DNA from 2 places in the Fictibacillus sp. B-59209 genome. Region 2 is predicted to be linked to the other one. Evidence: riboswitches for the same ligand, from Rfam matches in the RefSeq annotation. Region 2 holds a riboswitch; the other holds the start of a gene.
What was found. A riboswitch is a leader RNA that binds a small molecule or an ion and turns the genes downstream of it on or off. The one in region 2 is predicted to bind FMN.
Positions count from the first base shown of each region.

Region 1 (3,423 bases), on a different contig from region 2:
ATGACTAATTCATCATAAGTCAAAGTTTCATCATCTAAAAGGTGGATTTGTTTTCCGTCAAAATCAAGGCCGGTCACTTCTCCGTATTTTACCTTAAGCTGGGGATGTTCAGGGAACGGAACCCGGATATGGTGGTCGGAAATCGTTCCAGCAGCCAGCGCATAATATTCAGTTTTTAAACAATGATAAGGAAGCTTGTCGATTAAGGTAATTTGGACGTCGGATGGAAGCTCAGATGCATTGAGCAGGCGCTTCATTAGGCGCATTCCCCCATATCCTCCGCCAAGCAATACTAGGTGTTTCATTGTCTTTCCCTTCTTTCTATGGCACAATGTGTACTAATCTCATCAATAATAGCAGTAAATCAACGTTTTCTACAGGCTTCAACGGAAGCGATTTCACATTCAAACACTTCTAAGTATAGCATTTTACTATAATTTCTCAACCATTTTAATGAAAAACTGAAGGGGACAAGGTAAAGGGTTTGACTGTCCTGTTCGTACAAGATAGGATAGAAAAGTAAGGCGAGGTGAAAAGATGAAGCCGATTATCGAATTTTGTGTCAGCAACCTGGCCAACGGCTCACAGCGTGCACTAGAGAAATTGGAACAGGATTATGACCTTGATGTGATTGAATACGGCTGTCTCGGATATTGTGGGCACTGTGCCCGTTCTCTATTCGCTTTAGTGAACGGAGAAATTGTACGCGGTGAAACACCGGACGAGCTGGTCGAGAACGTTTATAAATTTTTAGAACAAAATCCGATGTTTTAATAAAAAACACGATTTCCTCCGCGGAAATGGTGTTTTTTTATATTCAGCGTTAGTTTGGCAACAAAGATGAAGTTCTAAACGACTTATAAATGCATTAACTGGCCAAAACGGGAATTTACTTGCCAAAAAACAGATTTTACTGGCGGAAATGAAAGAAATACTGGCCAAAACGTAACATTTACTGTCCGATCAAACTTAATGTAAACTGCCTGGATCAATAGAAAAGCTGGCTCATCGAGTGAGCCAGCTTTTTCTGCATTTTTTAAGAATGCTGATATTGTCTGTTCAGCCAAGGCTGAATCCTTGTATATAACACAATGAATAAAATTGTGATAAGTAATCCTTTGATCACATTGAACGGTGCAATCCCTACTAAGATCAGGTTCAGCATCGCATCACCGGACATTTGCGGTGAGTTCAGGAACCATGTGTAAGCGGGAAGGATCAGCACGTAATTCAATACCCCCATCGCTAACGTCATTAAGACTGTTCCACTGACCAACCCTGCGGATAAGCCCTTCGTAGTACGGTATTTGCGGAAGAAATAGGAGACAGGAACAATGAAGATCGATCCAGCGATAAAGTTTGCCAGTTCTCCAACTGGAACCCCTGTCAGGTTGCCGACAATTCCGTAATGAAGGAAGTTCTTAATTGCTTCAACGGCAATTCCTGCGAGCGGTCCAAAGACAATCGCTGCAAGCAATGCAGGGACTTCGCTGAAGTCAATCTGCAGGAATGATGGAAGACCTGGAAACGGAAAATCCAATAACTGTAATACGTACGCAATGCTGCTTAGCATGGAAACAGCCACCATCTTATACACTTTTCCCTTTTGCATGTTGAAATCTCTCCTTTTGTTGCGCCATCTCTGATTTCAAATGCAGTGCACCCCTGACAACAATAGAAAACCCTTAGCTTTTTATAGAAGCTAAGGGAGAGTGTCAGGCATCATCAAATAAACATTTTAAGAACGGTATGTCCTTAGAATGCAGCTGAGCGAGGGCTCAGTCGTTTTACAATAGATCTCTTTATTGTAAAAGAACTGAACAATGCACCGTCATCTTCTCCCATCCAGACTTTACTGTCGGCTCTGGAATTACACCAGATCAGCAGACAAGAAGCAACGAAACGATGTGTTTCAGCTCTTCTCATGAGCTCACGGGCTGATGAAGAGGGAATCTTCAAATACCGCCGGTCGGGAATTTCACCCTGCCCCGAAGATGGATCGCTATTTTTTTGTAGAATACATTGCTTATTATACTGCATAAAAAGGAATTTGGGAACCATTTTGACTTACAAAAGTTTAGTGGGTTTTTGGAAGTTGCTGTTTCGTTTTCATTGTTGTACTTGATAGTGGTTGATTTCCGTTCCAGGCTGCTCGCTTTCCGCGGGGCGTGCGGTAAGCCCCACGGCGCAAGCGCCTTTGGGTCTTACCTGTCACGCGACCCCCGCAGGAGTCTCGCACCTTCCACTCCAATCAACTTGTCAAGGAAGATTCTATGCAGAAATGTTCAAAATGCAACAAGCTTTTTGAAAAAAGCCTTGGAAATAGAATAAGGTTATGAACCGAAAAGAATGGGTAAAAGAAATCACACAGATGCTTGGTCTTCTGGTATACAATAGGTAGGAAATAATCTATGCAAGGAGGGGAAATCTGGCTGTTCTGAGAAAGAAGCCAGTGGTTATGCTGACATTTGAGAATTCTTGGCCTTACGATAAAATGATGGACGATATCTATATAAATGAATGCCCGTTCTGCCATAAGTCCAATGTGCTGACGGCATTCTCTGAAGAAAAGCTGAACAGTGCAAAGGAAGGCATCAAGCAGCTGCTGGTCATGCCATGCTGCCACAGCAAGCTGACCATCTTAAACGCAGATGATGATTACTTCTGGACAGAAGAAAAATTAAGATAGGAAGAAAAGCTTCAGCGCCCTCATGGACTGGGGCGCTGAAGCTAGACATTACTTCCGTGAATTTACTTTAAACAAAAACTGCCGGATGCTTCCGGCAGTTTTTGTTTAATATTCTTTGATGATGTTATAGAACGTATCGCGTTCAACAGGTTTCTTGTTGGCTGTTTTTATTAAATGCACCAATTCTTTACGCGTAATGCCTTGAGAAGTGAGGGCACCAACAGAGTGAGAAATTCTTTCTTCAATCAAAGTTCCGTGAATGTCATCAGCACCAAAAGTCAAGGCCATCTGTGTTAATTGTACACCGATGTTGATCCAGTACGCTTTAACATGGTCAAAATTATCGAGCATCAAGCGGCTGATAGCGATCGTGCGCATGTCATCAAAAGCTGACGTACGCCGGGTAAGCCCCATGGAAGCTGTTCTTGGCTGCATCGCAAGCGGAATGAACACCATAAATCCGTTTGTTTGATCTTGAAGCTTTCGAAGTCTGTCCATATGAATCAAGCGTTCTTCTTTTGATTCAATAGAACCGTACAGCATGGTTGCATGAGTACGAAGTCCAAGACCGTGAGCAATCTCATGGGCTTCCAGCCATTGATCGGTAGAAGCTTTATCCGGACTCATTTTTTCACGATAGCGTTCAGTTAGAATTTCTGCACCGCCTCCTGGCATCGTGTCCAGTCCTGCTTTAACAAGTTCCTCTAATACTTCTTTCATGGACAAACCAGATA
Region 1 is NZ_JARMMC010000005.1:118,529-121,951, forward strand. It holds gene P4361_RS02920 (NAD(P)/FAD-dependent oxidoreductase) at 1-305, opposite strand, end outside; gene P4361_RS02925 (YuzB family protein) at 538-774, shown strand; gene P4361_RS02930 (ECF transporter S component) at 1,037-1,612, opposite strand; FMN riboswitch at 1,830-2,000, opposite strand; gene P4361_RS02935 (hypothetical protein) at 2,459-2,689, shown strand; gene mqnE (aminofutalosine synthase MqnE) at 2,795-3,423, opposite strand, start outside.
Region 1: linked by a shared signal. The riboswitch ahead of P4361_RS02930 (ECF transporter S component) and the one ahead of ribE (riboflavin synthase) in region 2 are both predicted to bind FMN.

Region 2 (3,423 bases):
CTTTATCATCGATTAGGTTGGTAAAACCGATTGCCGTAAACTCTCCGTATTCCGTCGGAAGCTTAATCTCAACTTCTTTAGCCACCAGCTTTTCCTTCTGGTTTCTATATTGGATTAAATCCTTGATGGTGATGAACTTCAAGTCATGTTCTCGGGCGATTTCCTGCAGTTCAGGCACCCTTGCCATGCTTCCATCCTCATTCATGATCTCGCAGATCATCCCCGCCGGTTTGCAACCAGCCAGAATCGCCAGGTCTACAGCAGCTTCCGTATGGCCCGCACGCTGAAGGACGCCGCCTTTTTTTGCGATCAGGGGAAAGATATGTCCCGGGCGTTTAAAATCAGCTCCCTTCGACTCTTCCTCCACCATCTTTTGAATGGTAACTGCCCGCTCAAGTGCAGAAATGCCGGTTGTGGTACTTTTATGATCAATACTGATCGTAAAGGCTGTTCCATGAGGGTCTGTGTTATGGCTGACCATTGGAGAGAGCTCAAGCTTAGCAGCAAGCTGCTCATCGATAGGCGCACAGATCAGCCCTCTTCCATGCTTGGCCATAAAGTTTACGGTTTCGGGTGTGACTTTTTCTGCAATGGCAACAAAGTCACCTTCATTCTCTCTATCCTCATCATCTACCACAATTACTGGTTTTCCCATAACTAAATCCTGTACGGCCTCTTCTATACTGTGAAACATGTAAAACCCTCCTTTGCCTCTAGAATCCGTGCTCCGTTAAATAGTCCATCGTGATGGCTGTTTTCTTGTTCTCCGGCTGAGTCTTACCGGACATAAATTTTTCAACATATTTTCCAAGCATGTCGCACTCGATGTTTACCGAATCTCCCTTTGCTTTTGCACCCAGTACGGTATGTGAGACCGTATGGGGGATCAAGGAGATCGTAAACGTATCATCTGTCAGTCCAAAGATCGTCAGGCTCGTTCCATCTACAGCAACTGAACCTTTCAGCAAAAGGTATTTCGCAAGGTGCTGCGGTACTTTAATGTCATAATAGATGGCATTTTTTTCTGGCCGCTTCTGGACAATCTCTCCCGTTCCGTCGATATGTCCGCTGACAAAGTGTCCTCCAAACCTTCCGCCGGACGCCATGGCCCGCTCCAAGTTGACTTTGGAATGGAATGACAATCCTTTTAGCCCTGTACTTCTGTACGTTTCCGGCATCACATCAACAGTGAAGCTCTTTTCAGAAAAGGTTGTGACCGTGAGACAAACTCCGTTTACAGAAATGCTGTCCCCGAGCTGTACATCAACGAGAACTTTTGCAGCTGAAATGGTGAGTACAATTGTTTCATTGCCTTTTTTTATACCTTCAATGGTTCCTAATTCTTCTATGATTCCTGTAAACATTCATTCACCCCCTGTCGTTTATTATTGAAATATCTTAATTTAAGGAATGGGCTGAACTTGATGATTAAGCATCAGAAACAAAAAACCCCCGGAAGACACAATTCTCCCAGGGGTTCCTATTTATTGTTCTGAATAAACTCGTAGCATCAATAAACAGTTATGACGAAATAAGCTTTCAAGGATTGTATTTTTAAACAATGCCAAATAAGCGTTCTTCATTCCTTCTCCCATCCAGACTATACTGTCGGCTCTGGAGTTTCACCAGATCCACCGTCTATGCACACTGCACAGCCGGGTCACGGACTAAGAGGACAAATCCTCATCACCGCCGGTTGGGAATTTCACCCGACCCCGAAGGAAACATATTTAATTGTAAAGCATGATTCCAGTATAACGTTGTTTTATTTTCATTTCAAACATCATATCTCAGAACTTTTTCTTGCTATTGTTTATCAAGCCCTTTCGACTCAATAAATTCTTTCATATAGGTCCGCTTTGGCTGCGCCATTACTCTCGCCATTTGAGTGGCCCACCCTTCATCCCGGGCTCCGCCTGTGCGCTCTTTATAGTACTCTGCCGTTTTCATCTCGAATTCCTTTAAGACCGGTAGCGCTTTTTCATCATCCTTGTACTGATTTTTGTGGAAGACGGCTTCTTGAGGCAAGCGCGGTTTTAAACCAGGGGAGGCATCAGGAAAGCCGACAGCCATGCCGAACAGCGGCACTACATGGTCAGGGCAGCGAAGCAGCTCGGAGACTTCCGGAAGATTGTTTCTAATACCCCCGATATAGACGATGCCTAAGCCGAGCGATTCTGCAGCTATAGCAAGGTTCTGTGAGGCAAGAGCAACATCGATCATCCCTACCATGAATCCTTCCTTGGATTGTACGGTCGCATCAACATTTCCGCCTGTCATTTCAGCCATAAGCTTATGGCGGTGATAATCAAGGCAAAAGACGAAGAAGTAGCCGTTCTGGGCCACATAGCTTTGATTGCCTGCCAATTCAGCAAGCTTATCCTTTAAACTCTGTTCCTCCACTCCTATGATGGAATATACTTGCTGATAGCTGGAAGTGGAAGCAGACTGAGCACATTGGACAAGCGTTTCAATGGTTTCTTGCGGAATCGGTTCATCTTTAAACCGGCGGATCGACCGGTGAGAAAGAATATTTTTTATCGTTTCGTTCATTCTCCACAATCCCTTCGTGTTAAAGTACTTAGTTATGTTTCCTAATTTATCACAAGATTAATCGTGACAGGAAGCGTGGCGGCTTAGGCGTGTTTCATCCTCTCATGCCTATTCGTAATATTAATGGTACCGTAATTTGATGTAGTTGGTATGCAATGTGATGTCACGGATGTACAGAGAAAAGCCGCCTCACAATTTATGAGGCGGCTTTTATTATTCCTTTATACTGGAAGGCTCTCCAGATAAGCACGAACGTTTTCTGGTGTTTTTGCATTGGCACTGTGAAGATGGGCGAGTTTCTCCCCATTTTTAAACAAAAGCAAGCTTGGGATTCCCATGACTTCGTACTTTTCAGCAAGTTCCGGAAACTTATCCCGGTCGATCTCATACCAGGCTTTGTCGTTGTGTTCTTCGATAATATCTCCAATGAATACTTCCAGTCTGCGGCAGTCCGGACACCAGCCCGCTGTAAAAATCATAATGGTTTCTTTATCCGCTGAAATGACTTCATTAAATTCTTCTAAAGTTTGAATCTCTTTCATTTTATTCCCTCCCTTATTTAGCTTACACTATTATATATACCACGCCTAATCTTGATCATGAAGCTTAATGCTCTGTAATTTCTATTATTTGATGTTAACATTTTTTTATGTTTCTTGTTATGATACTAATAAGAAATTCGGCGGAACGAAAGGACGAAGACCATTGAAAATTGACGTTTTAAAAACACATGGCTCCTGCAATGACTTTATTTTAATTGATGAATACAGCAATGATTACGGACTCGATGATGAAAAGCGTACCGTTTTGACGAAAGTCCTCTGTGACCGCAAAGGCTCTATTGGGGCGGACGGCATTTTGTTTATCCAA
Region 2 is NZ_JARMMC010000010.1:56,830-60,252, reverse strand. It holds gene P4361_RS07785 (bifunctional 3,4-dihydroxy-2-butanone-4-phosphate synthase/GTP cyclohydrolase II) at 1-694, opposite strand, end outside; gene ribE (riboflavin synthase) at 714-1,364, opposite strand; FMN riboswitch at 1,580-1,727, opposite strand; gene nfsA (oxygen-insensitive NADPH nitroreductase) at 1,807-2,553, opposite strand; gene P4361_RS07770 (thioredoxin family protein) at 2,775-3,095, opposite strand; gene dapF (diaminopimelate epimerase) at 3,259-3,423, shown strand, end outside.